Regions from separate parts of the Streptomyces sp. NPDC000941 genome, predicted to be linked through region 2. Evidence: riboswitches for the same ligand, from Rfam matches in the RefSeq annotation. Region 2 holds a riboswitch; each other region holds the start of a gene.

Region 1 (10,413 bases), on a different contig from region 2:
CCGCTCATCGCCGCGGCGATCGAGTCGGCCTCGTCCTTCTGGACGTCTTTGGAGCGGGCCATCAGCAGACCGTCGGCGGAGACCAGGAGCGCATGGCGCGCGCCTGGTACCTCCAGGGCGCTGTCAAGCATCCATGACAGATCGTTGTTCACGAAAGATCGTGCCCTTCCCTGCTCGGGTTTGCGGAGCGGCCGGACTGAGTGCCGCGCTGGAAGGCGCCCATGATCGAGGCGGTTTCCTCGCTCGACCGGGCCTGGGCGGGCGTGAAGTCCGCTTTGGGCACGATGGAGATCGAGCCCTTGCGCCGGCGTTTGGGCAGTCCCCCGGAGGTGGAGGGGTCGGCGGGAGTCTCCTCGTCGCGGCCGCGGTCGCGGTCGCGGGCGGCGGGCTGGGCGGCCGCCGGCGGCTCCTCCGGCTCGGGCATGTTGGTCAGAAGGTCCTCGGGCAGAAGTACCACCGCTCGCACACCACCGTAGGGAGAGGCCGAATCCACGGAGACAGTGAAGCCATATCGGGCGGCGAGCACACCGATGACCGCGAAACCGAACTGCGGGGGGTTTCCCAGGCCCGTGACGCCCGACGCGCGCTTGGAAGACAGGAGCTCATCGGCCCTGTTCTTCTCTTCCTCGTTCATACCGACACCGGCGTCGTCGATGATGATGCAGACGCCCTTGGGCACGGTGCGGATGGTGATGTCGATCGGGGAGTCGGGCGCCGAGTAGCTGGTCGCGTTGTCCAGCAGTTCGGCCAGCGCCAGCGCGACCGGTTCGACGGCGCGGCTGACCACCGCGAAGTTGGACTGGGAGCGGATCTCGACGCGGGTGTAGTGACGGATACGGCCCTTGGCGCTGCGGACCACGTCGTACACCGAGGCGACGGTGCGCTGACGGCCGAGCCAGCCGTCACAGAGCACCGCGATGGACTGGGCACGTCGGCCGAACTGCGAGTTCATGTGGTCGATCTCGAGGAGGTCCTGGAGCATGTGGTGCTCGCCGTACCTCTCCTGAGTCTTGGAGATCGCCAGCTGCTGCTCGTTGGCGAGACCCTGGAGCGTGCGCATCGCGGACTTCAGCGCGCTCTTGGTGGCCTCTTCCGCGCGGGTATGGGCTTCCTGTACCGAGGCCGAATAATTGCTCTCAAGCTCGGTATAGCGATTCTGGAGCTCGGTCTTCTCGTTGACGAGCTGTGTACGCGCCTTTCTCCCGCGAAATATGGCAGTTGCGGCGAGAGGGGTACCAACGATCAGAGCCCAGAGCGCTGGATCCTGTATGTATTGCGTCATGAGACTCTCTTTAAGCGACTAGACCGCCAGGGACTGAAAGGGTTTCGCACGGTGCGTTCCGAATTCGTGGGCGGGACGGCGGCGAGTCAGTGTCCGGACGGCGCCCGCTCGGCTCGAGGACAGCGCGCACGTCTCCACGGCGCCAGCGCGGGGGCATCGGTCTGCCGGATCGGCCCCACATGCCCGACTGGCGGCATAATGCTCCTCAGAGTGATGACCCTTTTCGGCTTTTTGCCGGATCGCCGCGTGTCTACGCGCCCATGGCTCGCCTGGCAAGCGCGGTGATCGTATCACCAGGGTCAGGGGCCGATGTGCATGTGCCTCCGGCCCATTCGCGTACCTGACGCCGATTCAGCCATCTGCTCTTCGCCGGGTGTTCGCGGAGGCGGCCGGGGTGCGGCAGGACATCGCGTGGCCGGGCGAGCCGAGGGTGCTGCCGGGGGTGCCGCCGGGGGTGCGGTGGCGGTCTGATATCGGCCAATCGGGCCGCGCTCGAGCGGTCGATCGGGCATCCGCACGGACATCGGATAAACGCCCGGCGTTTATGCCCTTTTTATGCGGAATCAGAGATTCCGGACCTTGCCGTATTGTCGGGGGATGTCAGACCGGCACCACCCCGCCTACTCCCCGACCCTTTTCAGCTGGGAGTTCGCCACCGATCCGTATCCCGCGTACGCCTGGCTACGGGAGCACGCACCCGTCCATCGGGCCACTCTGCCCAGCGGAGTCGATGCGTGGTTGGTGACCCGCTACGCCGACGCTCGGACCACGCTCGCCGACCCTCGGCTGTCGAAGAATCCGATTCATCACAGCGAAGCCGCCCACGCCAAGGGCAAGGTGGGCATTCCGGGCGAGCGCAGTGCGGATCTCATGACACATCTGCTCAATATCGACCCGCCCGACCACACCCGGCTGCGGCGGCTGGTGTCCAAGGCGTTCACCCCCCGCAGGGTGGCGGCCTTCGCCCCGCGGGTGCGGGAGTTGACCGACGGCCTCATCGACGGGTTCCGGATAAGAGGAGAGGCGGATCTGATCCATGAGTTCGCCTTCCCGCTGCCCATCTACGCCATCTGCGATCTGCTCGGCGTACCCCGGGAGGACCAGGACGACTTCCGGGACTGGGCCGGGATGATGATCCGGCACGGCGGCGGGCCGCGCGGCGGGGTGGCCCGGGCGGTGAAGCGGATCCGCGCCTATCTCGCCGATCTCATCCACCGCAAGCGGGAGTCGCTGCGCGAGGATGGAGAGGGGAAGGCAGACGACCTGATCTCCGGGCTGATCCGCGCCAGCGACCACGGTGAGCAACTGACCGAGAACGAGGCCGCGGCCATGTGCTTTGTGCTTCTGTTCGCGGGTTTTGAGACGACCGTGAATTTGATTGGCAATGGCATCTATGCGCTGCTGCGCGACCCCGTCCAGTGCGACCGGCTGCGGCGGGCCGCCGAGGAAGGGGATGAGGGGCTGCTGACGACCGGTGTCGAGGAACTGCTCCGCTATGACGGGCCGGTGGAGATCGCGACCTGGCGGTTCGCCACCGAACCCGTGGTGATCGGCGGGCAGCGGATCGCCGTGGGCGAACCGGTGCTGGTGGTGCTCGCCGCCGCCGACCGCGACCCCGAGCGCTTCGACTCACCCGATGTGCTCGATCTCTCCCGGGCCGACAACCAGCACCTCGGATACGGCCATGGCATCCATTACTGTCTGGGCGCACCACTGGCCCGTCTTGAGGCCCGGACCGCCATCGGCACCCTGCTGCGGCGCCTGCCCGATCTGCGGCTCGCGGTGGAGCCGGAAGAGATCCGCCGGCGCGGCGGTCTGATCATGCGCGGGCTGCGTGAACTGCCCGTGGCCTGGGGCCCGATCACCTAGCAAACGCCCTTGGTGCCCGGCATATGTGACATAACGTCAACGACGTGATCACTGCGTGACCTGGGATACATCTGCTTGTGATGATCAGATGGCGTCGCTATGTTCAACCGACGACTCAGCCGCCACACGAGAGGCAGAACGCATGCGCTCCGGGAACGGTCGACACCGCCGCCCCCGTCAGGCTCCGGCAATCGTGATCGCAGCGGGGGTGACGGGTGCGAGCATCGCCATGCCGCTCTTCGGCGCCGTCGGCGCCCAGGCCGCGGACACCACCCAGGCGTGGGACCGCGTCGCCGAATGCGAGAGCGGTGGGATGTGGAGCGCCAACGGAGGCAATGGCTTCTATGGCGGTCTGCAGATCACCTTGGACATGTGGAAGAAGTACGGCGGCCAGCAGTACGCCCCGCGCCCCGACCTCGCCAGCCGCTCCCAGCAGATAGCCATCGCCCGGGCGATCCTCGCCGACCGCGGCCCGGACGCCTGGCCGAGCTGTGCGCTGGACGCCGGGCTCGCCGGCCTCGGCGACGCGCTGGATGTGAACCCCGGCGGGAAGGGGACGCCCGAAGCCAAGGAGGGGGCACCGCCCAGCGGTAGCTGGGGGACGGAGGAGCCCACCGGGATCGGCGACTCCGATACGGACGACGCGTCCGACGACTCCAGTCGGGGCGATCGGTCGGACAGCTCCGATGGTTCCGGTAGTTCCGAAGATTCCGATACGTCCGACAAGACCGGTAAGTCGGACCCCTCCGCGACTCCCGGCGACAAGTCCGGTGAAAAGGGTGGGAAGTCGGGCGCTTCCGGCGAAGCGTCCCGCGACGAGGGCGACTCCGCGCCCGACAAGGGCGACGAGCGCTCCGACCGCGACGCGAAGGGCGAGGACTCCGCCACCTCTCCCACCGGCCGTCACCGCGGCGCGCCCGACGCCCGCGAGCAGGGCTCCGCGGGCACGGCGGACGACGACGCCCGGTCCTCGGGCCGCCATGCCTCGCGCGACGACGCGGAGCGCACCGAGATCCCCGTTCAGCCCCTCGGCCGCGAGGACTACACCGTGCGCGGCGATGACAGCTTGTCAGACATCGCGGACGACCGAGACGACCAAAAGGCTGACGGAGGGCGGCCCGAGCTCTACGAGGCCGACGAACCGCTCATCGGAACCGACCCGGGCCTTATCCATCCTGGTCAGCGTCTCGATCTCGGCGCCAGGTAGCGGCAGTTCGGGATGAATTGCCCGATCTGGCGGTGGTGAGACATACATCTCGTCACATCGCCCGGCGTGCGTAGCCTGTCCGATCTTTCCGCACCCGGCCTCACCTGCGTAGATGTGGGATGGCTGGGTGCGGATACGGCCTCATTCGCTGGGATGTCGGGGTTTGAACCTCATCGGAAGGTGTGTTTAACGTCTTTCCGCTCGCCACCGCGGGCACCGTCGATCGTCACGCCGAGTCCTGCCGGCGGTCGGGGGGAAACCGACGCTTATGCGCCGAAGGCAGGAGCGGGGGAACCAAGGTAGGCGCCGTAGCGGCCTGGAGACGGGCCCGTTCGGCTCGGGGTGAAGCCAGGGTGCGGTCAAGCCGCATCTGGGCCGGGCAACTCACAGTCCGAACCCGACAGCTCACCTCGTAGGCGTCGGTGAGGAACGAACATGCGTAACGACAAGGGTAAGCACCGCCGTCCCTCCAAGGTCACCCGCATCGCCGCGCTCGCCGGCGTCGCTGGTGCGGCCGTCGCCGCACCGCTCCTGGGGGCCACCTCCGCCTCGGCCGCGACCACCGCCCAGTGGGACACGGTCGCGCAGTGCGAGTCCGGCGGCAACTGGTCGATCAACACCGGCAACGGCTTCTACGGCGGCCTCCAGTTCACCAACTCCACCTGGGCCGCGTACGGCGGCACCTCCTTCGCGGCCCGCGCCGACCTGGCCACCAAGGACCAGCAGATCCAGATAGCCGAGAAGGTCCTGGCCGGACAGGGCAAGGGCGCCTGGCCGGTGTGCGGCACCGGCCTGACCACCGGCGGCACCCCGACCCCCTCGACGTCCACCACCCAGCCCGCCCAGCCGGCCGAGACGGCCAAGCCCGCGCAGCCCGCCAAGCCGAAGGCGCAGCCCCGCGAGGAGAGCGAGCACGCCGGGCGCGGGCACGCCCGCCACGCGATCAAGAAGGGCGACGGCGAGTACAAGGTCAAGTCCGGCGACACCCTCTCCAAGATCGCCGACGCGCACCACGTCGACGGCGGCTGGAAGAAGCTCTTCGAGCTGAACAAGGACATCGTCGAGGACGCCAACCTCATCTTCCCGGGCCAGCTGCTCCACCTCTCCTGACCCACCCGGCCGGGCCTCCCCCCACCCCGGCAGCCGGGCCTCCCCCCACCCCGGCACCCTCCCCGGCCCCAACACCCCCGAAGACTGCCCCGGCCGGGCGCGCCGCCCCCCAAGCGAGGCGCGCCCCGCCGGGGCTTCGTCGGGTGGGCACTCCGGGCCCGTTAGGCTCATGCCGCAGAGACAGACCCATACGAAGGAGATCCTCGTGTCGTCCATCGACGTCGTCGTAGCTCGCGAGATCCTCGACTCGCGAGGCAACCCCACGGTCGAGGTCGAGGTCGGCCTCGACGACGGCAGCACCGGCCGTGCCGCCGTGCCCTCCGGTGCCTCGACCGGCGCCTTCGAGGCCCTTGAGCTCCGCGACGGCGACAAGAGCCGTTACGGCGGCAAGGGCGTCGAGAAGGCCGTCCTGGCCGTCATCGAGCAGATCGGTCCGGAGCTCGTCGGCTACGACGCCACCGAGCAGCGCCTGATCGACCAGGCGATGTTCGACCTGGACGCCACCCCGGACAAGTCCTCGCTCGGTGCCAACGCGATCCTCGGCGTCTCGCTCGCGGTCGCGCACGCCGCCTCCGAGGCCTCCGACCTCCCGCTCTTCCGGTACCTGGGCGGCCCCAACGCCCACCTGCTGCCGGTCCCGATGATGAACATCCTCAACGGCGGCTCGCACGCCGACTCCAACGTGGACATCCAGGAGTTCATGATCGCGCCGATCGGCGCCGAGTCCTTCTCCGAGGCGCTGCGCTGGGGCACCGAGGTCTACCACACCCTGAAGTCGGTGCTGAAGGAGCGGGGCCTGTCCACCGGCCTCGGCGACGAGGGCGGCTTCGCGCCGAACCTGAACTCCAACCGCGACGCCCTGGACCTGATCGTCGAGGCGATCAAGAAGGCCGGCTACCAGCCGGGCCAGGACATCGCGCTGGCGCTCGACGTGGCCGCCTCCGAGTTCTACAAGGACGGCGCCTACACCTTCGAGGGCCAGACCCGCAGCGCCGCCGAGATGACCGCGTACTACGCCGAGCTGGTCGACGCGTACCCGCTGGTCTCCATCGAGGACCCGCTGAACGAGGAGGACTGGGACGGCTGGAAGACGATCACCGACCAGCTCGGTGACAAGGTCCAGCTGGTCGGCGACGACCTGTTCGTCACCAACCCGGAGCGGCTGGCCCGCGGCATCGACAGCAACACCGCGAACGCGCTGCTGGTCAAGGTCAACCAGATCGGCTCGCTGACCGAGACCCTGGACGCCGTCGAGCTCGCCCAGCGCAACGGCTTCAAGTGCATGATGTCGCACCGCTCCGGCGAGACCGAGGACGTCACCATCGCGGACCTGGCCGTCGCCACCAACTGCGGCCAGATCAAGACCGGTGCCCCCGCCCGCTCCGAGCGCGTGGCCAAGTACAACCAGCTGCTGCGCATCGAGGAGATCCTCGACGACGCGGCGGTGTACGCGGGCCGCTCCGCCTTCCCGCGGTTCAAGGGCGCGGTCCTCAAGGGCTGAGCTCCGCCGAGCCTGACGCACGTCCCCGGCCACGGTCCCGTACCGTGGCCGGGGACGGCGTACGCAGCGAAGTCACGACCGGGGAGGCGACGTGCCGGCGGATCGGGATCGGTTCTCCACCGCGACCAGGCTCAGGGCGCTCGGCGAGCACGCCGCGGCCCGTGTCTACCGCGCCCGTATCCGACGCCGCCGCAGCCGGCTCACCGGCCGGGCCGCGCTGCTCGCGCTGGTCGTCTGCTCGCTCGTGGTGGCCCTCGCGTACCCGATGCGGCAGTACATCTCGCAGCGCTCGGACATCTCCGACCAGCGGCGCCAGGCACAGAAGGAGCGCGAGGACGTCAAGCGGCTGCGCGAGCAGAAGGCCAGGCTCCAGGACCCCGCGTACGTCCAGCAGCAGGCCCGTGAGCGGCTGCACTTCACGCAGCCGGGGGAGACGGGCTACAGCGTGGTCGACGGCAGTGGCCGGACCGAGCGCTCCGCCGACCAGGGCGCGGCCGACCGCCCGTGGTACAGCAACATGTGGCGAACCGTCGACCAGGCTGACCAGGCTGACAGCGCTGACCAGGCTCACAGCGCTGGTGCGGCGGACGCCGCTGACAAGGCCGATACCGCGGGCCGTGTGAAGCGCTGACCGAAGAACCGGCCGCCGGAGGCGACCGGCCCCGAACCGATCGAAGAGAACTTCCGACCCATGCACACGCCCCCTCCGCAGACGGAGCCCACCGCGCCCACCGACGCGGACATCGCCGCCGTCAAGGAGCAGCTGAACCGCCTTCCGCGCGGGCTGCGCGCCGTCGCGCACCGCTGCCCGTGCGGCAATCCGGACGTCGTGGAGACCGCGCCGCGGCTCGAGGACGGCTCGCCCTTCCCGACGCTCTACTACCTGACCTGTCCGCGCGCCGCCTCCGCGATCGGCACGCTGGAGGCCGAGGGCGTGATGAAGGAGATGACGGCCCGGCTGGCCACCGACCCCGAACTGGCCGACGCCTACCGGGCGGCCCATGAGGACTACATAGCGCGCCGTGACGCGATCGAGGTGCTTGAGGGCTTTCCGAGCGCGGGCGGTATGCCGGACCGGGTCAAGTGTCTGCATGTCCTGGTCGCCCACTCGCTCGCCGCGGGCCCCGGGGTCAACCCGCTCGGGGACGAGGCCATCGCCATGCTGCCGAAGTGGTGGGCGAAGGGGCCGTGCGTGGCCCCGTGCGGCGCTGTGACGGACGACGCGGGGGACAGATCATGACCCGCGTCGCGGCCGTGGACTGCGGCACCAACTCGATCCGGCTTCTGGTGGCCGACGCCGATCCGGCCACCGGCCGGATCACCGAGCTCGACCGCCGGATGCGCATCGTCCGGCTCGGCCAGGGCGTGGACCGCACCGGGCGGCTGGCCCCCGAGGCGCTGGAGCGCACCTTCGCGGCCTGCCGTGAGTACGCGGAGGTGATCGGCGGGCTCGGCGTGGAGCGGGTCCGCTTCGTCGCCACCTCCGCCTCGCGCGACGCGGAGAACCGCGAGGAGTTCGTACGCGGGGTCGTGGAGATCCTGGGCGTGGAGCCCGAGGTGATCAGCGGCGACCAGGAGGCGGAGTTCTCCTTCACGGGCGCCACCAAGGAGCTGACGGACCGTGCGGGGTTCGCCCGGCCGTATCTGGTGGTGGACATCGGCGGCGGCTCGACCGAGTTCGTGGTCGGCGACGACCATGTGCGGGCCGCGCGCAGCGTGGACATCGGCTGTGTGCGGATGACCGAGCGCCATCTGGTCGTGGACGGACGGATCACCGATCCGCCGACGGTCCATCAGATCGCCGCCATACGGGCGGATATCGAGCGGGCCCTCGACGTCGTCGAGGAGACGGTGCCGATCCGGGAGGCGGGTAGTCTGGTCGGGCTGGCGGGTTCGGTCACCACCGTCGCCGGTATCGCGCTGGAGCTGCGGGAGTACGACCCCGCCGCCATCCACCACTCGCGCGTCTCCCTGGACCAGGTCCGCGAGATCACGGACAAGCTGATCGGCTCCACCCATGCCGAGCGGGCGGCGATCCCCGTGATGCACGAGGGCCGGGTGGATGTGATCGCCTCGGGTGCGCTCGTACTGCTGACGATCATGGAGCGGTGCGGGGCTCAGGAGGTCGTGGTGAGCGAGCACGACATCCTCGACGGGATCGCCTGGAGCCTCGCCTGACGGGGTCCGGAGGGGGTGTGGACCCCCTGTGAGGGGCCGGTGGAGACCCGGGCGCGAAAAAGTTCGTGAAAAGCTTCACATGAAAAAGGCCCCTGGTGACCGCCTGGTGTGAGTCCGGAGGCCGGTTCGGCGGCGGTTTCGGGGGCCGGGCCCGTCCGGCGGCCCCTGCGACACCTGTTTCGGCCATATGACAGACCCGTCCCGGACCCCGGTGGTCTACTCCCGCGTTGCCTCACAAGTGCAGATCAGCGGGGTTGTCAACGCGCCGCCGGAGCTGGTGGTTCCCCTGTGCGGATATGGCGTGTGTCACGGGGGCCGCGGAGTGTAGCAGACCCTCCCACCATGCTTGTGAAGGGGCTCACGAGGCACCCCCCTGAGGGTGCTGGATACTCGAAACATGAGCACCACGGAGCGTCCCAGGATCCTCGTTGTAGGCGGTGGGTACGTAGGCCTGTACGCGGCACGCCGCATCCTGAAGAAGATGCGGTACGCCGAGGCGACCGTCACGGTCGTCGACCCCCGGTCGTACATGACGTACCAGCCCTTCCTCCCAGAAGCTGCGGCCGGCAGCATCTCCCCGCGCCACGTCGTGGTCCCGCTGCGGCGCGTGCTCCCCAAGGCGGAGGTCCTCACCGGCCGGGTGTCGACCATCGACCAGGACCGCAAGGTCGCCGTCGTCCAGCCGCTCGTCGGCGAGGCGTACGAGCTGCCCTTCGACTACCTGGTCGTCGCTCTCGGCGCCGTCTCCCGCACCTTCCCGATCCCCGGCCTCGCCGAGAACGGCATCGGCATGAAGGGCATCGAGGAGGCCATCGGCCTGCGCAACCACGTCCTCGAGCAGCTCGACAAGGCCGACTCCACGACCGATGAGGACATCCGCCGCAAGGCGCTGACCTTCGTCTTCGTCGGCGGTGGCTTCGCGGGTGCGGAGACCATCGGCGAGGTCGAGGACATGGCGCGCGACGCCGCGAAGTACTACCCGAACGTGAAGCGCGAGGACATGCGCTTCGTCCTCGTCGACGCCGCCGACAAGATCCTCCCCGAGGTCGGCCCGAAGCTCGGCCAGTGGGGCCTGGAGCACCTGCAGAAGCGCGGTGTCGAGGTCTACCTCAGCACCTCGATGGACTCCTGCATCGACGGCCACGTCGTGCTCAAGAACGGACTCGAGGTCGACTCCAACACGATCGTGTGGACCGCCGGCGTCAAGCCCAACCCGGCGCTCGCCCGCTTCGGCCTGCCGCTCGGCCCCCGCGGCCATGTGGACAC
Region 2 (8,923 bases):
TCGTAGGTGAGCAGCCCCAGGGAGTCGGAGTTGCCCAGGATGGCGATGCGCGGGCCGCCGGGGAGAGGCTGGGAGGCGAGCAGCAGCCCGGCGTCGACGAGCTCGGTGACCGTATCGACCCGGATGACGCCCGCCTGCCGCAGCAGGGCGGAGACGGTGGCGTCCGGGATGCCGGGGGCGGGTACGGCGTGGCCGGTGGGGGCGCTGCCGCTGTGGCGGGCGCCCTTGACGACCACGACCGGTTTGACCGCGGCCGTGCGCTTGGCGAGCCGGGTGAACTTGCGGGGGTTGCCGATGGACTCGAGGTACATCAGGGCGACGTCGGTCCGCGGGTCGTCGTACCAGTACTGCAGGACGTCGTTGCCGGAGACGTCGGCGCGGTTGCCCGCGGAGATGAAGGTGGAGACCCCGGCGGTCCCCGCGCCGCGCAGGTCGAGCCCTGACAGCAGCGCGATGCCTATCGCCCCGGACTGGGTGAACAGGCCGAGCCGCCCGGGGGCGGGCAGCCGCGGCGAGAGGGAGGCGTTCAGCCGCACGCCGTCGGCGGTGTTGATGACGCCGAAGGCGTTGGGGCCGATGATCCGCATGCCGTAGGTGCGCGCCTGGCGGACCAGCTCGCGCTGCCGGTCGCGGCCCTCCGGCCCGCTCTCCGCATAGCCGGCGGAGACCACGACGAGGCTCTGGACGCCGCTGTCGCCGCAGTCCGCGACCACCGAGGGCACCTGGGCGGCGGGGACGGCGACGACGGCGAGGTCGACCGGGCCGTCGATCTCGTGGATCGAGCGGTGGGCCGGGACGCCCTCGGGGTCCAGCCGGTCCTGTTCTCCGGGAAAGGCTCGGTTGACGGCGTACACGCGCCCGCTGAACCCGCCGTCGAGGAGGTTGCGCAGCACGGTGCGGCCGACGCCGCCCGGGGCGCGCCCGGTGCCGATGACGGCGACGGAGCCGGGGGCGAGCAGCCGCTGTACGGAGCGGGCCTCGGCGCGCTGCTCGCGGGCGCGCATGACGGCCAGGGAGCGGTCGGTGGGTTCGAGGTCGAACTCCAGGCGGACGACGCCGTCCTCGAAGCTGCGCTTCTGGGTGTAGCCCGCGTCCGTGAACACCTTGATCATCTTGGTGTTGGCGGGCAGCACCTCGGCGGCGAAACGGCGGATCCCGCGCTCGCGGGCGACCGCGGCGATGTGCTCGAGGAGGGCGGAGGCCACCCCGCGGCCCTGGTGGGCGTCCTGAACGAGGAAAGCGACCTCGGCCTCGTCGGCCGGCGCCGTCGAGGGCAGGCCGTGGCCGTCGATCCGGTCGTAGCGGACGGTGGCGATGAACTCGTCCCCGACCGTGGCGGCCAGGCCCACCCGGTCGACGTAGTCGTGGTGCGTGAAGCGGTGCACGTCGCGGTCGGAGAGCCGGGGGTAGGGCGCGAAGAAGCGGTAGTACTTGGACTCGTCCGAGACCCGCTCGTAGAAGCTGACCAGGCGCTGCGCGTCATCGGCTGTGATGGGGCGGATCCGGGCGGTGCCACCGTCGCGGAGCACCACATCGGCCTCCCAGTGGGCCGGGTAGGCGTGGGTGTCGGACGGCTGCCGCATGCGGCCAAGACTACGGCCCGGGCGGACATGGGTCCGGACGTCCGAATGGCGGACACCCTTGCGTTACGGGGAGGTGTCGAGGGAAAGTCCATAATCGGACCTGTACGGGCATGGCCGGGCCTACTCGGACACCGTTCCGGACAGACCCAGACACGCACCCTCGTATGATATTGGTCTAGACAACGGCAACCCCGCACCTGAAGGGCAACACCATGGCTGAGCGCCGCGTCAACATCGGCTGGGCCGAGGGCCTGCACGCCCGCCCCGCGTCGATCTTCGTCCGGGCGGCCACCGCCGCCGGCGTCCCCATCACGATCGCCAAGGCGGACGGCACCCCGGTCAACGCCGCTTCCATGCTCGCCGTGCTCGGCCTGGGCGCCCAGGGCGGCGAGGAGGTCGTCCTGGCCTCCGCGTCGGACGACGCGGAGGTCGCGCTCGACCGCCTGGCCAAGCTGGTCGCGGAGGGGCTGGAGGAGCTTCCGGAGACCGTCTGACTGGCTCCGCCCGATAAATTCACACGGCGCGGCCGCGGTGACCCATGACAGGGGACCGCGGCCGCACTGTTTATCCAACGCAGCACGGGGATGAATACGGGGGCGGCGCAATACCGGGCGGCACAATACGGGAACGCGAAATGCGCGGCCGCGGAAATCCACGGCCGCGACACACCGGCGGTAATTCTTAGAAGTTGTATACGGGGCCGCTGTTAATTCCGGACGCCCGCCGTGTTTACGGAATGTTTCGAACTCCTCACACGGACGGGGCGACGCAGCCGGTATTCCGACATCGAGCGCTCGGCATGCGCCGCGGCCAGCGCCCGCGCACGGTCGGCGTCGCCGCGCGCCACCGCGTCGACCAGCGCGCCGTGCTCGTCCCAGGACGCCACGGCCCGCAGCGAGAAGTCGGAGCGCAGTGCGGTGCCCGGGGCGGACAGCCCCGGCCTGTGGGCCGGTTCCACCGCATACACCCAGGCGATCTTGCGCCTCAGCTGCACCAGCAGCCCGGCCAGGCTCGGACTGCCGGAGGCCTGGGCCAACGTCTCGTGGAACCAGTCGCCGAGCGGCCGCAGCTCGCCCAGCTGCCCGCGCCGGGCCCGCTCCTGGCCGAGCCTGACCAGGCCGCGCAACACCTTCAGATGCGCCTCGCTGCGCCGCTGGGCGGCCCGGGCGGCCCCCAGGGGCTCCAGCAGCGCGCGGATGTCCAGCAGGTCGGCGGCCTCCCGCTCGGACGGCTGCGCGACGCATGCGCCCGCGTGTCTGCGGGTGGTCACAAAGCCTTCCGACTCCAGGGTGCGCAGCGCCTCGCGCACGGGCACGCGCGAGACGCCGTAGCGCCGGGCGAGGAATTCCTCGATCAGCCGGCTGCCGGGCGCGAAGGTGCCGGAGACGATGTCGTCGCGGATCGCCGTACACACCGCGTGCGCCGAAATCCGGCGACCGCCCGGCATCGCGGTCGTATCGCCGCTCACTTCCGGTCCCGCATTGTTGAACCTCCGCCTTAATCTCCGCGAAACGCAGCCGATTGACGCGTGTTCAGCGACTCTATTCTAAACAGCCGGAATTTCCGATGGGCGCGGAGATTTCATGGATATTTTTGGCCAGGCGGCCAGACGGCCGGGTGCCCATGCGAGTACGCCGAAGGCCCCGGTCCGCGGGACCGGGGCCTTCGGGAGGTGTGCGAGGGCGTGGTCAGAGGTTCACGCCGTGCGAGCGCAGGTAGGCGACGGGGTCGATGTCCGAGCCGTAGTCGGGGCTGGTGCGGGCCTCGAAGTGCAGATGCGGGCCGGTGACGTTGCCCGTGGCGCCGGACAGGCCGATCTGCTGGCCGGGGGTGACCGTCTGGCCGACGGAGACGCCGATGGACGACAGGTGGCCGTACTGGGTGTAGGTGCCGTCGTTCATCTTGATCACGATGTTGTTGCCGTACGCACCGCCCCAGCCGGCCTCGACGACGGTGCCGGAGCCGACGGAGTGCACCGAGGTGCCGGACGATGCATGGAAGTCCACCCCGGTGTGGGTGCCGGAGGACCACAGGCCGCTGGACGCCTGGTAGCTGGTGGAGACATACGAGCCGGTGACCGGCGGCACGAACGTGTTCAGCCGCTTGCGCTCGGCCTCGCGCGCCGCGCGCTCCTTGGCCTCGCGTTCCTGCTTGGCCTTCTTGGCGGCCGCCTCGGCCTTGCGCTTCGCCTCGGCCGCCTGACGCGCGGCCTCCTTGCGGGCCTGGGCCTCGGCCTGCGCCTTGGCGGCGGCCTCCTCGGCGGCGCTCTGCTGGCTCTCCGCCTGGGCCTGGACCTGGTCGGCAAGCTGGTCGTCCATGGCGACCGCCTGGCGCAGCCCGGTGTCCTCAAAGCCGCGCGGGTCGTCCGACGCCGCGAGGGCGGGGGCGGCGAAGCCGGCGACCACGCCGGAGGCGGCCAGCGTGGCTATGCCCGCGAGGTTGGCGTTGGAACGGGTGGTGCGGGGGGCCCGGGTGGGGCGGCGGTGCTTCCCGGCGGTACGGGTGAACGCCATGGTCCGGCGCACTCCTTTCCTTCCTCTCGCCTACCGGGTTAGCTGACGGGTTCGGAGCAGGAAGGTCTCCTACGGGCCCCTCCCCCACGCGGGGAAGGCGTCCGATTCACCCCTGGGGATCACCCGTCCGGCGCCGCGGGCGGCGACGGGCGAGGTTGGGTCCCCGGCTCCCCTGGCTCGCGCCGTACGGGGACTCGGCGATGGTTGCCCGTGCCGCGGATGCGGCGTGTCTCGGGCGGACAACCGAACTGACGCTAAGCGTGATCGCATTCGTTCACCAAACGGTTCCGCTTTTTTGTTGGTTTCCCCACAGACACGATCACCCAGACGGGCAATCTCTGCCATAAAGCGGACGAAACGATCGAGGAAACGACCGGCAAAAAGAGACCCTGGCGCCTGAAGCGGCGCCAGGGTCCTTGCGGCGACGGCCCGTTGCTCCCTGGTCGGGTCGGTCCGTCGGCCTGTCGATCTGTCAGCTCGTCGGTCTGTTGACCTGTCAGCCCTGGATGACGCGCACCTCGCCGATGCCGAGCGCCTTGACCGGCTCCTCGATCTGCGAGGCGTCACCGACGAGCACCGTGACCAGCCGGTCGGTCGGGAAGGCGCTCACCACCGCGGCGGTCGCCTCCACCGTGCCGGTCTCCGCGAGGCGCGCGTACAACTGCGCCTGGAAGTCGTCCGGCAGATGCTGCTCGACCTGGTCGGCGAGCGTGCCCGCGACGGCGGCCGCCGTCTCGTACTTCAGCGGGGCCACCCCGACCAGGTTCTGCACGGCGACATCGCGCTCGGCGTCCGTCAGGCCCTCCTCCTTCAGCGTGCCCAGCACCTTCCACAGGTCCTCCAGGGCGGGGCCGGTGACCTCGGTGGCCACCGAGCCGCTGATGGCCAGCAGCGAGGCGCCCGTGGCCCCTCCGGAAGCGTCCGGAGCCGCGGAGCGGAGCACCTGGCCGAAGGCCCGCACACCGTACGTGTAGCCCTTCTCCTCGCGTAGCACGCGGTCGAGCCGGGAGGTGAGGGTGCCGCCCAGGCAGTAGGTGCCCAGCACCTGGGCGGGCCAGACCCGGTCGTGGCGGTCGGCGCCGATCCGGCCGATGAGCAGCTGGGTCTGCACCGCGCCCGGCCGGTCGACGATGATCACGCGGCCGGTGTCGTCGGCGGTGATCGGCGGCATGGGGCGGGACTCGGCGGCGCCGCCCGTCCAGGCGCCGAGGGATTCGGCCAGCGCCTTGTCGAGGTCGACGCCGGTCAGGTCACCGACGACCACGGCGGTCGAGGTGGACGGGCGGACATACGTCTCGTAGAAGGCCCGCACGCCCGCGGCGTCGATGCCCTCGACGGTCTCCTGGGTGCCCTGGCGCGGCCGGGACATCCGGGCCTCGGCCGGGAACAGCTCCTTGGCCAGCGCCATCGATGCACGCCTGGCCGGGTTGGCCAGCTCGTGCGGGATCTCGTCCAGGCGGTTGCGGACCACCCGCTCGACCTCGTCCTCGGGGAAGGCGGGCGCGCGCAGCGCGTCGGCCAGCAGGCCGAGCGCCTTGGGCAGCCGGGAGACCGGGACCTCCAGGGACACCCGGACGGCGGGGTGGTCGGCGTGGGCGTCCAGGGTGGCGCCGCAGCGCTCCAGCTCGGCTGCGAACTCCTCGGCGGTGTGCTTGTCGGTGCCCTCGGACAGGGCGCGGGCCATGATCGTGGCGATGCCGTCGAGCCCGGCCGGCTCGGCGTCCAGCGGGGCGGCGAGGTTGATCTCCACGGCGACGACCTGCTGGCCGGGGCGGTGGCAGCGCAGCACGGTCAGCCCGTTGGCCAGCTCGGTGCGCTCGGGGGCCGGGAAGGCCCACGGCCTGGCGGCACCCGCCTGCGGCTGCGGGTGGAAGGTCATGGTGGTGGCGGCGTCACTCACTGGGCCGACTCCCCTTCTGCGTCGTTGTCGTCGGCTGCTGCGTCGTGGTCGCCGTCGGCCTCGGCGTCGGCCTGCTCGGCGCCCTGGACCGGCTCGTAGACCAGTACCGCGCGGTTGTCGGGGCGCAGCCTGGCCTGGGCCACGGCCCGCACCTCCTCGGCCGTCACCTGCAAGACGCGCGACACGGCGGTCAGCGCCAGCTGCGGGTCGCCGAACAGCACCGCGAAACGGCACAGCTCGTCGGCCCGGCCGCCGACGGTGGCCAGCCGGTCCAGCCACTCGCGCTCCAGCTGGGCCTGGGCGCGCTCCATCTCCTCCGGGGTCGGCCCCTCCTCGGCGAACCGGGCCAGCTCCTCGTCGACGGCGGCCTCGATGTCGGGGACCTCCACGCCGGCGGAGGTCTTCACGTCCAGCCAGCCGAGCGAGGGGGCGCCGGACAGCCGCAGCAGGCCGAAGCCCGCGGCCACCGCCGTACGGTCCCGCCGCACCAGGCGGTTGTGCAGGCGGGAGGACTCCCCGCCGCCCAGGACGGTCAGCGCCAGGTCGGCGGCGTCGGCCTCGCGGGTGCCGTCGTGCGGCAGTCGGTAGGCGGCCATCAGGGCGCGGGCCGGGACCTCTTCCTCGACGACCTCGCGCAGCTGGCCGCCGATCACGTCCGGCAGGGTGCCGTCGCGGGGCGGGCGCTTGCCGTCGTGGGAGGGGATGGTGCCGAAGTACTTCTCGATCCAGGCCAGGGTCTGCTCGGGGTCGATGTCGCCCACGACCGCCAGCACCGCGTTGTTCGGCGCGTAGTACGTGCGGAAGAACTCGCGGGCGTCCTCCAGGGAGGCCGCGTCCAGGTCGGCCATCGAGCCGATCGGGGTGTGGTGGTACGGGTGGCCCTCGGGGTAGGCCATGCCGACCAGGCGCTCGAAAGCCGTGCCGTACGGCACGTTGTCATAGCGCTGGCGGCGCTCGTTCTTGACGACGTCGCGCTGGTTCTCCAGGCTCTCCTCGTCCAGCGCGGTCAGCAGCGACCCCATACGGTCGGCCTCGAGCCACAGCGCCAGCTCCACCTGGTGGGTCGGCATGGTCTCGAAGTAGTTGGTCCGCTCGAAGCTGGTCGTCCCATTGAGCGAGCCGCCGGCGCCCTGCACCAGCTCGAAGTGGCCGTTCCCCGTGACCTGCGCCGAGCCCTGGAACATCAAGTGCTCGAAAAGGTGAGCCAGACCCGTACGCCCCTTGACTTCGTGGCGCGAGCCGACGTCGTACCACAGGCAGATTGCCGCGACCGGGGTCAGGTGGTCCTCGGAGAGCACCACCCGCAGGCCGTTGGCCAGCCGGTGCTCGGTCGCTGTCAGGCCGCCGGAGCCGGCTTGTTCCGTGGCCGTGTGACCCATGGGCATGTACGTCCCTTCGATCGCGTGATGGAGCGCGTGCGAGCCGCTTGAAGTGCGGTCCTGTCACTGTATGCAAGCGCACCGACATCTGGCGAAGTTCCCGCCGGGGAATCTCTCGGAGGGGGCGTTGTCAGTAGCCCGTTCCACACTTGTCGGTGGCCCGGTCCACAATGGTCGGCGTCAGATCCCGCCTCGGCAGTTGAAGGAGCCGCAAGCGCGATGGCCCGCCGCAGCACAAAAACCCCTCCGCCGGACGATTTCGAGGAGCGCATTCTCGACATCGACGTCGTCGACGAGATGCAGGGCTCCTTCCTCGAGTACGCGTACTCGGTGATCTACTCGCGCGCCCTGCCAGACGCCCGGGACGGGCTCAAGCCGGTGCACCGGCGCATCCTCTACCAGATGAACGAGATGGGCCTGCGGCCCGAGCGCGGCTTCGTCAAGTGCGCCCGGGTCGTCGGCGAGGTCATGGGCAAGCTGCACCCCCATGGCGACGCGTCGATCTATGACGCGCTGGTGCGTATGGCCCAGCCCTTCTCGATGCGGGTGCCGCTGGTCGACGGCCACGGCAACTTCGGGTCCCTGGGCAATGACGACCCGCCCGCGGCGATGCGCTACACCGAGTGCCGGATGGCCTCGGCGACATCGCTGATGACCGAGTCGATCGACGAGGACACCGTCGACTTCGCGCCGAACTACGACGGCAGCGAGCAGGAACCGCTGGCGCTGCCCGCCGCCTACCCCAACCTGCTGGTCAACGGGGCGTCCGGGATCGCGGTCGGCATGGCGACCAACATGGCCCCGCACAACCTGGGCGAGGTGATCGCCGCCGCCCGCCATCTGATCAGGCACCCGGGCGCGGACCTGGACGCCCTGATGCGGTTCGTACCGGGCCCCGACCTGCCGACCGGCGGCCGGATCGTGGGCCTGGGCGGCGTCCGGGACGCGTACGAGAAGGGGCGCGGCACCTTCAAGATCCGCGCCACGGTCTCGGTGGAGGACGTGACGGCGCGCCGCAAGGGCCTGGTCGTCACCGAACTGCCGTTCACGGTCGGCCCCGAGAAGGTCATTTCGAAGATCAAGGACCTGGTCGGCTCGAAGAAGCTGCAGGGCATCTCGGACGTCAAGGACCTCACCGACCGCCAGCACGGTCTGCGCCTGGTCATCGAGATCAAGAACGGCTTCAACCCCGAGGCCGTGCTGGAGCAGCTCTACAAGCTGACGCCGATGGAGGAGTCCTTCGGCATCAACAATGTCGCGCTGGTGGACGGCCAGCCGCTGACGCTGGGGCTCAAGGAGCTGCTGGAGGTCTATCTCGACCACCGCTTCGATGTGGTGCGGCGGCGCAGCGAGTTCCGGCGCAGCAAGCGGCGGGACCGGCTGCACCTGGTCGAGGGGCTGCTGGTCGCCCTGCTCGACATCGACGAGGTCATCCGCATCATCCGCTCCAGTGAGAACGCGGCGCAGGCGAAGCAGTCCCTGATCGCCCGTTTCGAGCTCTCCGAGGTCCAGACGCAGTACATTCTGGACACTCCGCTGCGCCGGCTG
Region 3 (10,413 bases), on a different contig from region 2:
CCGAGGTGCAGGCCGAGTCGGCCGCGAACGCCGCCAAGCAGGCCGAGCGCGACGTCCAGGACCTCACCCGGGAGCTGGAGAAGGCGCAGCGGCGGGCAACGGAGCTGCGCGAGGACGCCGACCGGCTGACCACGCGTGCGGCGCGGGAGCGCGGCGAGCACGTGGCCCCGGCGTCGGCCGTGGCCGAGGCAGGGACCGAGGCTGCCGCTGCCGCCCCGGAGGGCGCCGCCGGCGCCCCCGTCGACGCGTCGGCGGACGTCGTGGTGCCCGCCCAGCGTTCGGCCGAGGCCGCGGTGGCCGAAGCCGCCCCCGAGGCCGGCGAGGCGCCGCGGCGCTCCTCGTACGAGCGCCGTGACGAGCGGGGCAACTTCGAGCGTCGGGACCGTCGGGACGGGGACCGCGGTGACCGTGGTGACCGCACGTTCGGCCGCGACCGCCGCGAGGACCGTCCGCGTGGCTCGTACGAGCGTCGTGACGACCGTGGCGGCCGTCCGTTCGAGCGCCGTGAGGACCGTGACCGTGGCGGCTTCCGCCGCGACGACCGTCGCGACGACCGCGGTGGCCGCTCGTACGACCGGCGTGACGACCGCCGCGATGACCGCGGTGGGTTCGAGCGTCGGGACCGTCGGGACGGGGACCGCGGTGACCGTGGTGACCGCACGTTCGGCCGTGACCGCCGTGACGACCGTCCGGGTGGCTCGTACGAGCGTCGTGACGACCGTGGCGGCCGTCCGTTCGAGCGTCGTGAGGACCGTGACCGTGGCGGCTTCCGCCGCGACGACCGCCGTGACGACCGTCCGGGGCGTCCGTTCGAGCGCCGCGACCACAACCACCGTGGTGGCGACCGCCCGTTCGGCCGTGACCGCCGCGACGACCGCCCGGCCCGCCGCGACGACCACCGGTCCGGCAACACCGGCGGCCGGTCCTACGACCGCTCGCACAACCAGTCCTTCGACCGCCGCGCCGACAAGCCGCGCTGGAAGCGCAACGGCTGACGGGCCGCCCTCCGGCCGGCTGTGATGCCGACCGAACGGCCTACTGAGGGGCCGTGCAACACCCGGTTGTTGCACGGCCTTTCGACCCCGTGGGGTATTGGCTCGGGTCTTCGCCCCCGGCCGAGCTATGCTGCGGGGGTGCGGGTCATTAGCTCAATTGGCAGAGCAGTGGACTTTTAATCCATTGGTTCAGGGTTCGAGCCCCTGATGACCCACTGGCGAACCGCAGGTATGCACCGCTGACCTGCGGTTTTCGTCGTTCTTGGCACATGGTGTCACCCACCTGGGCCCGAGCGGATGCCGTCCCCCGGCGCTCCGCTCAGGCTGATCTTGCTGCTTCGAGCCATCCGGACTCCAGCAAGGTGAAGGAGACACCTCGTGCGATGTGTGACAACCCTCCGTGGCCTCCGTGCTCTCGTCCCGGTCATGATGCTGGCGGCGTCCGTGTGGGGCGGCCCCGCGCCGGCGGTGGCCGTGGGATCCGGGGGAGGAGGTGGCGGTGGCGGGCACGGTCATGATCATGAGCACGGCCACGACTACGAATACGCCCATAGCGCCGATTACGACGAGGGCCATGACCGAGGCAGCGGCGACGGTGGTGGTGGCAAGGGCAGCGGTGATGGTGGCGAGCGTCCCGAAGTGGCCTGTGGGGATGTCTCCGGGCTGATCAGCGCCATCAACGATGCCAACAGCACGGGGGTGGGTGTGATCCAGCTCGCGCCGAGCTGTGTCTACACCCTCACCGGTCCGGCGGTGTCCCCGGGCACGAACGGGCCGGACGGGCTGCCGGTGATCACCGGGAATGTGACCTTCATCGGCGCCAACACGACCATCACCCGGGGCTCGGCCACGGCCTTCCGTATCGCGGAGGTCGCTCCCGGAGGAACCCTGACCCTCAACGGCATCACGGTCTCCAACGGGTCGGCGACCACTGCCGGCGCGGGGATCGACGGCGGCGGCATTCTCGACGCGGGGACGCTGAGGCTGACGTCGAGCGTGGTCACCGGAAACCTCGCGAGCAATGTCGGCGGCGGTATCGAGGTCGCCAACAATGCCGTACTGGATCTCAACTCCAGTCAGGTGACGCACAACACCGCCGGTGACGGCGGTGGTATTCACATCAACTCAGGGGGATCGCTGACGGCCGTCAGCAGCGAGATCTCCGACAACACCGCAAATGGCGCGGGCGGCGGAATCTCCAACTTCGGAAACGTGACGTTGACGGCGGTGGACGTACGGGGCAATGACGCCCTTAACTTCGAAGGAGGTGGGATCACTACCAACAGCGGCAATTTCGCCATGTATTCCGGCTCCATCGACGGTAATACATCCGGAAGTCACGGAGGTGGTATCGCCAACTTTGGCAGCCAACTGATGTTGCAATCCGTCGCCGTAACCAACAACACCGCCGGGCAGAACGGCGGCGGTCTGTACAACGACGCGGGTAATGCCCAGCTCATCGGCGACCAGGTGACCGGGAATACAGCCAACGGTGGCCAGGGTGGCGGAATTTTCGTGAACGGGGGGACGGTGACACTGACGGGAACCGTGGTGTCCGGCAACAACCCGAACAACTGCGTGCCGGGTCTGCCCGGGTGCTGAGACGATCCGGCTGCCGACACCGAACGGGCGCGGCCCTGGAAGAGGTTCGTTCCAGGGCCGCGCCCGTTCGGCCGGGGGCTCGGCACTCGCTACCGCATCAGTCGCTGTGGCCGCGGCTTCTCACGGGGCCAGGGAAATGTTGGTGCACGTGCTGACGAGGCCGATGTCACCGGTGGGCGCGGTCTTGATGTCGTTGACGGTGCTGCCGGTCTCCGTTTCGCACGAGTTGCTCTGGGCGTCGACGCCGTAGGCGCTCGTGGCCCCTGCGATGCCGATGACCATCGCGCCGGCCGCTACGGCCATGACAGCGGCCTTCTTGCCAATCCGCATTGGTTGGTGCCTTCCTTTAAGCTTACCTGAATTCCGCAGATGCCTTAACCGTGAAGGCCAAAAACGCGGCCCCCGGCGAGATTTGATCCCCGCCAGGGGCCGTGCGCGAAGTGGTCACGAACTCATCATCCGCAGTGGATGGAGTTCGTGTCGCAATCGACCGGGGAGGTGGTGCCGCGATTCCGCCGGGGCGGGCACGCGGCACCCGCTACCGCATCAGTAGCCGTGACCGCGGCGGTTCGACTTCTTGCTCTTCTTGCCCTTGTTCTTGTTCTCGTGCACCGGGGACTGCAGCGCGACGTTGGCGCACTTGCTGCCGATGGCGATGTCACCCGTCGGCGCCCCGCCACCGGTGTTGGTGGTGGTTCCGGTCGCGGTGTCGCAGTCGTTGGCCTGGATCACGGAAGGGGTGTTGGTGAAGTTGATGCAGTCCGAGCCGATCGACGTGTCACCAGTGGGCGCGAGGGCGCCGGTGATGACCGTGCTGCCGGTGCTCGTGTCACACGAGTTGCTCTGGACGCCGCCGTTCGAGCCGACCAGGGGGCCGAAGCCATAGGCGCTCGACGCTCCCGCGGTGCCGATGACCATCGCGCCGGCCGCTGCGGCCATGAGAGCTGCCTTCTTGCCAATCTGCATTGGTTGGTGCCTCCATTTAGGTTCTCCGCGAATTCCGCAGACGCCTTAACAACGAAGGCAATTGGCGAAGGATCCGGGGCCGATCCCAGCTTCACCCGTCCGCCGCAGTAAGGATATCTTCGCCTTCGAGTCCTCATGACAACACATAACCGGGTTCCAAGTATGCGGCCCCCGGCGGGAGTTGTCCGCCGGGGGCCGCGAGCGAGGCCGTCAGGAACTCATCATCGGGAGTGGCTTCCGCTGTTCCCGCTGCTGCTCCGCTTGCCGTTCGCTCCGTCTCCGGAGATGTTGGCGCAGGTGGTCTCGGTGGTGACCTTGGGTCCTGGGGCCAGCGGCGAGATCGTGATGGGTCCGATCGTGGAGTTGGTATCGCACTTGTTGCTCTGCTTCAGCGCTCCACCGGTCTTGCTGTAGTTGATGCAGTTCGTCCGGCTGGTGATATCGGGCGACCCGGCGAGACCCGCGTTAATGGTGATGGGTCCGATGGTGGAGTTGGTCCGGCACCGGTTGCTCTGCTCCACCACTCCCGACTCGGTGTAGTTGACACAGTTGGTCTCGGTCGAGAGATCTCCTGTCGGAGCCAGACCGACGATGTTGATGGGACCGAGGACGGAATTCGTGTCACAGCGGTTTTTCTGGCTGCCGCCTTGACCGCCGTCCTGACTGCCGGATGCGGGCTGGGCTCCCGAATCGTGGTCGGTGGCGCCGGCACTGCCCGCGCCGCCGATGGCCAGCGCACCTACAGCCGCCAGAAGCAAGGCTGTCCTCTTGCGCCTGTGCATAAAGCCTCCAATGTGGGTTCTCGACGGTTATCCGCGAACATCTGACTAACGAGGGCAGTCGGCGTTGGGTCCCCGAGCCGCCGCACCTCTACCCGTCCGGCGCATTAGAGACATCGTCAGTCTGCGCTGGCCGATTCCTCCTCGCAACGCCAACGCGGCCCCGGACGAAGCAGTGTCCGGGGCCGCGATGGAAGCCAGAGATGCGTTCACCCTGCTTTTCTCATTCGGGGGAACACAGCGAACTTGGCATGGGGTCAGCTGCCGTAGCTGCCGTGCTGCTCGGTGCCGTAGTTGCCGCGGCCGTCGCTGCGGAGTCCGTCGCTGTTGTTGTAGCCGCTGCCGCCCGAGCGGACGGACGTGGTCGACTTGGGGTAGGAGATGTTGGAGCAGTTGCTGCCGATCTTGGTGTCGCCCGTCGGGGCCATCCAGGCCCACTGGCTGGTGGGACCGGTGGAGGTGTCGCAGTCGTTGCTCTGGACCGCCGAGCCGGTGTAGTCGACGTTGACGCAGTTGGAGGTGATGTCGATGTCACCGGTGGCTGCGAGTCCGCTCCACTGGCTGGTCCAGCCGGTGCGAGTGTCACATTCATTGCTCTGGACGCTGCCACCGCCGCCGCTGGCGGCGGACGCGCCGCCGGCACCGACGAGCACCATTGTGCCGGCGGCCGCAGCCAAGAGTGCTGCCTTCTTTGCGATGTTCACTTAATTCCTCCCGGTGGGTGTCTGCCGCGGATTCACGGACATCCACGTCAACGAAGAAAATCTGTAAAAGCTTCGGGCTGGCTTTCACCTTCACTCATCCGGCATAATTACTCGCCCCTTTGCCTCGTTCGCCTTGCGCCTTCCGGCGGGAGAATCCAGCCGATCGGACCGTAGATGACGGGCGAGCGCGGAGGCTGTTATGCGAATTGCGAAAGAGGTGCCGTCAACCTCATACGGGACCGGAATCCCACCGTCCGAGTTGTTCGACGGGCCGAACGAGTGATATATCCGAGCCTCCCGGCGCAGCACTGAGTGAGGCACGGCCCACAGACGGCTTCGCCGAACCGCACGCGCGGCCTGTGTTCGCGCCGCTACGGTAAGTGCGCGAGAACAGTCGCCGGGGGGACGGCGAGCGGACGGCCGGGAGGCGGGAGGAGACAGGTATGGGGCACTCACGAGCCGGCGGGGGTGGCGGCACTCCAGCCGAGCACCTGGACGGGCTTCTCGCCCGCGCGCAGAACGGCTTCGAGATCGACGAGGCGGTGCTGGGCCGGGCCCGCGACGCCCTGATGCACCAGTCCGAGCTGCGCTCCTGCCGGCAGTGCAACGAGCCTGCCGGCCCGCTCGGCTACAGCACCTATCGCCATATCTTCCTGCTCCCCGACGGCAGCAGCCTGCTGCTGTGGGAGCTGGAGCACAACACCGGCCAGGACCGCCGCCCGCTCTTCGAGCTCTACGCCGACGAGGACGCCCTGGCCCTGGCCGAGCGCCGGGTGCACGAGCGGATCGGCGGCGCCCGCTGGGACGAGCTCGAGGGGTTACCGCTGTGGCTGCCCGAGCAACTGCTGCACGCCGTCGCGCCGGTGGAGACCCCGCGCGCGTACGTGTCCGACGACTCGGCCGACCACGCCCGCCGCGTGCTGCGCCGCGCGGAGAACCCCGACCGCCCCGGCGCGGACACCGAGCGGCTGCTCGCCACGGCGTTCGCCCATGACATCGCGCTGGCCCCGAAGCCGCGCCGCCGCCCCGGCGGCCCCGACGCCACGTGGTGCCGCTTCTATGAGCACGCGTTCCTCCTCGCCGGCGGGGACGAGATCGTCCTGTGGGAGCTGGAGCACAACCTGACCGCCGACGGGCGGCTGGTGTGCGAGGTGTATCTCGACGAGGTCTCCGCCGAGCTGGCGGCGGACCGCCACGCCCGCGCGCTCGGCGTCGACCTCTGACGCGTCCTCTTCCTCTTTCCCTTACCTGTCCCCGTCCCCGCGCCGTGTTCTGACGCACCCACCTGGCCGACACCGGCTCGCCCGACGCCCCGTCACCCGGGAGCCTGGTGGGGTGCGTACGAACCGAACCCGCGCATGAGACGGCGTACAGGGCCATGAGGCGGCGTACGGGGCGCCGTACGAGACCGCGTGCGCCCCAGCGCGGGGAACCGCCGCGCGCGGACGTGGCTCGCGCGGACGGGCCCTGGGCGGACGGACCCCGGGCCGACGTGCCCCGCGCCGACAGACCCCGCGTGGGCGACGAGGTGCCCATGGGCTCCTCCGGCCGCCGCTTCGCGCCCTGGCTCCCCGGCGTGCTGATCGTGGGCGGGGTCATCTACGACATCAGCTCCCCGGCCGCCTACACCGCGGCCCCCTTCCTCGCCGCCGCCCCCCTGGTCGCCGCCCCGTTCTATCGGCTGCGGCTTACCGCCCTCGTCGGGACCCTCGCCGTCGCCGCCTCCTGCCTGCTGGCCGAGTTCCATGGCGTCCGGGACTGGGCCCAGTCGGCCACCGAGATCGCCACCGTCGTGACGGTCGCCCTACTGGCCCTCCTCATCAACCGTGTCGTCCGCCGCGGCTCCCAGCGGCTGGCGTCGGCGCGCGGCATCGCGGAGGCGGCCCAGCGCGCCGTACTGCCCGTGCCGCCGGCCCGGCTGGCCGGCCTGGACGTCGCGGCCCGCTATGTGGCGGCCGAGCGGGACGCCGCGATCGGCGGTGACCTGTACGCGGTGCAGGACACCCCGCACGGCGTACGGATGGTCATCGGCGACGTACGGGGCAAGGGGCTGGGGTCGGTCGAGGTGGTCGCGATCGTCATCGGCGCCTTCCGGGAGGCCGCCGAACAGGAGGCCACACTGGAGGGGCTGACGCTGCGGCTGGAGCGGGCGCTGCAGCGCGAGCGGGCCCGGCGGGCCGATATCGAGCAGGCCGAGGGGTTCATCACGGCGGTGCTGGCCGAGATCCCCCGCGGCGACTCCATGCTCCGCCTGATCAACCGCGGCCACCCGGCGCCGCTGCTGCTGGACGGGGAGGGCGCGGTGTGCCAGGCCGACCCCGAGAGGCCGGCGCTGCCGCTGGGGATGGGCGATCTGGGGGCGTGGCCGGACCGGGTGGAGGAGCTGCGGTTCGCGGAGGGGGTGACCCTGCTGCTGTTCACCGACGGGGTGAGCGAGGCGCGCGATGCGGAGGGCACGTTCTACGATCCGGCGGTCCAGCTGCGCGGCCGTCGCTTCGCCGGACCGGTGGAGCTGCTCGACGCGTTGGTGGCGGATGTGGAGCGGCATACGGGCGGCGGGACCGCCGACGACATGGCGCTGCTGGCGCTGCGCCGCGCCCCGGTGGCGCCGGGGGCGGACCATGGATGCGGACACGAACACGTTCCGTAGCGGAGCATGACCCCTCCGGATAACGATTGACGCACGATCAGTTCGGGGGCGTTTCCGGGTGTGCTCGGGTCGCTGTCGACTCGCCCTCATCTGTCCCATGTTGTTCGTGAACGTCACCTCAAAGGTTGCTCTGATTCCCGGGAACGGCTTGGAATCGGGTCCTGCTCTCTATTAACGTTCGATAACGCAGCGCGGTCGTTACTGCCGCCGCAAGAGGCGGCACCGTGCGCCGTCGCCGAATCCCGTACGCACAGCAGCACCAGCAGCAGAGCGACAACAGCAACACCAAGGGAACCGGGGAACCACCAACCTTGGGGTGAATCGGGTCGAACCTGACCCGTAGGAGACCTTCCTGCTCCGAACCCGTCAGCTAACCCGGTAGGCGAGAGGGAAGGAAAGGAGTGCGCCCGCGTGGCGTCCAACAGGTCTGCCCTAGAAGAAGCTCCGTCCCGCACGTCCGGCGCCGGAGCGGGGACAGCCACCCGCTACGGCTCCTGGTTCGAACCGGCCGCCGAGGCGAGGGACGGGCAGGACACCGAGACATGGGACGAGTGGAATCCCACTGAGGAATCCATAGCCCCGGTGCGCGGCCGGCACCGAGTCGCCAGGCAGCGCGGCGGCACGATGGCCCGCAGCGGCGCCGTGCTCGGCGTCGGCGTGATCGCGGCGGTCGGCGCGGGCGGGATGGCGAGCGCCAAGGACCGCCCCAAGGCCCCCATATCCATGCCGGACCTCGCACACGTCGCCGACAAGGTGACGGACGTCCTCCCCGACGCGGCGGACCTGCCCGGCATCGGCTCGCTGCTCTCCTCGGACTCCGGTTCCGGCTCCGACGGCACCTCGGCCGCCCCCCTCTCCCAGGCCGGCCTGACCTCCCAGGACGAGGAGAACGGCACCACCGACGCCGGTGAGGCGCTGCGCGCCCGCATCCTCCAGCAGGCCGAGAACCAGCAGAACTCCGCCGACGAGTCGCAGCGCGAGGCCGCGGCCGACGCCGCCGCCAAGCAGGCCGCCGAGAGGGCCGCCGGCGTGGCCAAGAAGGCCGCCGACGCGGAGGCGAAGCGTAAGGCCGAGGCGGAGGCGAAGAAGAAGGCCGCCGAGGCCGAGGCCAAGCGGAAGGCGGAGGAGGCGGCGAAGAAGAAGGCCGAGGCCGAGCGCCTGGCCAAGCTCGCCGCCCAGTACACCCTCCCCGTCGCCTCGTACACCCTGACCGCGTCCTTCGGCCAGGCGGGCAACATGTGGTCGGCCGACCACACCGGCCAGGACTTCGCCGCCCCGACCGGCACCCCGGTCAAGGCGCTGCACGGCGGCACGATCACCTCGGCCGGGTGGGCCGGTTCGTACGGCTACCGCATCGTGATCAAGCTGAACGACGGCACCGAGATCTGGTACTGCCACCTGTCGTCGATGGTCCGTACGTCGGGCTCGGTGACGACGGGCGAGGTCGTCGGCCGCGTCGGCGCCACGGGCAATGTGACCGGCCCGCACCTCCACCTGGAGGTCCGGCCGGGCGGTGGCAGCCCGATCGACCCGATGCCCTGGCTCCGCGCCCACGGGTTGACCCCGTGACCGCCGCGACATGACCTGCTGACCGGGTCCCCATACCCCGGCGGCCTTGGCGCTCTCTCCCCCCTTGACGCCAGGGCCGCCGGTTTTTTGCCGCTCATTGGCGCCCGTACGACGGAATACCCTCCTCCGCCTCGGCGCTGAAACAATGCATGGCTGACACCAAGGACAACAAGCAGACCAAGCAGGCCGAGAGCCGTAGGCAGATCGGTGATCTGTCCGTCTTCCCGCTCTCCCTCGGCGGGAACGTCTTCGGCTGGACGGCGGACGAAGCCGAGTCCTTCGCCGTGCTGGACGCGTACGTGGCGGCGGGCGGCAACTTCGTCGATACGGCGGATGTGTACTCCGCCTGGGTACCGGGCAACTCGGGCGGAGAGTCCGAGACCATCCTCGGCAACTGGTTCGCCTCACGGGGCAACCGCGCCGACATCGTCCTCGCGACCAAGGTGGGCGCGGGCGTGCCGACGCCCCGCGGGCTGTCCGCCGCAGCGATCAGGGCGGGCCTCGACGAGTCCCTGAAGCGCCTGCGCACCGACTACATCGACCTTTATTACACCCACTACGACGACACCTCGGTGCCGGTGGAGGAGATCATCTCCACGCTGGACGAGCTGGTGAAGGCGGGCAAGGTCCGCCAGATCGCGGCCTCCAACATCTCCGCCGAACGCCTTGAGGCATCCCTGGACTTCTCGGCGAAGGAGGGACTGGCCCGCTACGTGGCCCTCCAGCCGCACTACAACCTGGTCTCCCGCGACACCTTCGAGGGCCCGCTCGCCGATGTCGCCGCCCGCCATGGCGTGGTGACCCTCCCGTACTACGCCCTCGCGTCAGGCTTCCTCACCGGCAAGTACCGCCCCGGCGCCTCGGTGGACAGCGCCCGGGCCGAGGGCGCGGCCAAGCACCTGCAGACCGAGCGCGGCCAGAAGGTCCTCGCCGCCCTCGACGACGTGGCCGCGGGCCACGGCGCCGCGCACGCCACGGTCGCCCTGGCCTGGCTGGCGGCCCAGCCCACGGTCGTGGCCCCGATCGCGAGCGCGCGTACGGTGGACCAGCTGCCGGCGCTGCTGGCGGTGGCGGAGCTGAAGCTGACGGAGCAGGAGCTGGCGCTGCTGACGTCGGCGTCGGAGTAAGACAGCGTTTGCGGTGAGTAT

Evidence for each region. Region 2 has a riboswitch for cyclic di-AMP ahead of ACWDSL_RS49085 (M23 family metallopeptidase). Riboswitches for the same ligand answer to the same signal wherever they lie in the genome.
Region 1: it holds a riboswitch for cyclic di-AMP, as region 2 does, so the genes downstream of both, ACWDSL_RS03360 (transglycosylase family protein) here and ACWDSL_RS49085 (M23 family metallopeptidase) in region 2, are expected to answer to the same signal.
Region 3: it holds a riboswitch for cyclic di-AMP, as region 2 does, so the genes downstream of both, ACWDSL_RS25905 (M23 family metallopeptidase) here and ACWDSL_RS49085 (M23 family metallopeptidase) in region 2, are expected to answer to the same signal.

The regions. Positions count from the first base shown of each region.
Region 1 covers NZ_JBSFMM010000005.1:87,008-97,420, reverse strand. Annotated here, with positions in the region: gene ACWDSL_RS03380 (roadblock/LC7 domain-containing protein) at 1-152, opposite strand, end outside; gene ACWDSL_RS03375 (sensor histidine kinase) at 149-1,282, opposite strand; gene ACWDSL_RS03370 (cytochrome P450 family protein) at 1,880-3,151, shown strand; gene ACWDSL_RS03365 (transglycosylase family protein) at 3,360-4,358, shown strand; cyclic di-AMP (ydaO/yuaA leader) riboswitch at 4,620-4,792, shown strand; gene ACWDSL_RS03360 (transglycosylase family protein) at 4,794-5,468, shown strand; gene eno (phosphopyruvate hydratase) at 5,674-6,969, shown strand; gene ACWDSL_RS03350 (FtsB family cell division protein) at 7,061-7,600, shown strand; gene ACWDSL_RS03345 (DUF501 domain-containing protein) at 7,661-8,209, shown strand; gene ACWDSL_RS03340 (Ppx/GppA phosphatase family protein) at 8,206-9,147, shown strand; gene ACWDSL_RS03335 (NAD(P)/FAD-dependent oxidoreductase) at 9,545-10,413, shown strand, end outside.
Region 2 covers NZ_JBSFMM010000315.1:1,165-10,087, reverse strand. Annotated here, with positions in the region: partial or broken gene ACWDSL_RS49100 (GNAT family N-acetyltransferase) at 1-1,583, opposite strand, end outside; gene ACWDSL_RS49095 (HPr family phosphocarrier protein) at 1,796-2,077, shown strand; gene ACWDSL_RS49090 (GntR family transcriptional regulator) at 2,290-3,030, opposite strand; gene ACWDSL_RS49085 (M23 family metallopeptidase) at 3,272-4,096, opposite strand; cyclic di-AMP (ydaO/yuaA leader) riboswitch at 4,109-4,306, opposite strand; gene ACWDSL_RS49080 (M16 family metallopeptidase) at 4,593-5,975, opposite strand; gene ACWDSL_RS49075 (M16 family metallopeptidase) at 5,993-7,381, opposite strand; gene ACWDSL_RS49070 (DNA gyrase/topoisomerase IV subunit A) at 7,595-8,923, shown strand, end outside.
Region 3 covers NZ_JBSFMM010000085.1:33-10,445, reverse strand. Annotated here, with positions in the region: gene ACWDSL_RS25950 (DEAD/DEAH box helicase) at 1-995, shown strand, start outside; tRNA gene ACWDSL_RS25945 (tRNA-Lys) at 1,138-1,210, shown strand; gene ACWDSL_RS25940 (right-handed parallel beta-helix repeat-containing protein) at 1,422-2,597, shown strand; gene ACWDSL_RS25935 (hypothetical protein) at 2,718-2,927, opposite strand; gene ACWDSL_RS25930 (hypothetical protein) at 3,144-3,536, opposite strand; gene ACWDSL_RS25925 (hypothetical protein) at 3,785-4,345, opposite strand; gene ACWDSL_RS25920 (hypothetical protein) at 4,600-5,046, opposite strand; gene ACWDSL_RS25915 (DUF6227 family protein) at 5,490-6,269, shown strand; gene ACWDSL_RS25910 (PP2C family protein-serine/threonine phosphatase) at 6,581-7,696, shown strand; cyclic di-AMP (ydaO/yuaA leader) riboswitch at 7,970-8,096, shown strand; gene ACWDSL_RS25905 (M23 family metallopeptidase) at 8,108-9,265, shown strand; gene ACWDSL_RS25900 (aldo/keto reductase) at 9,415-10,392, shown strand.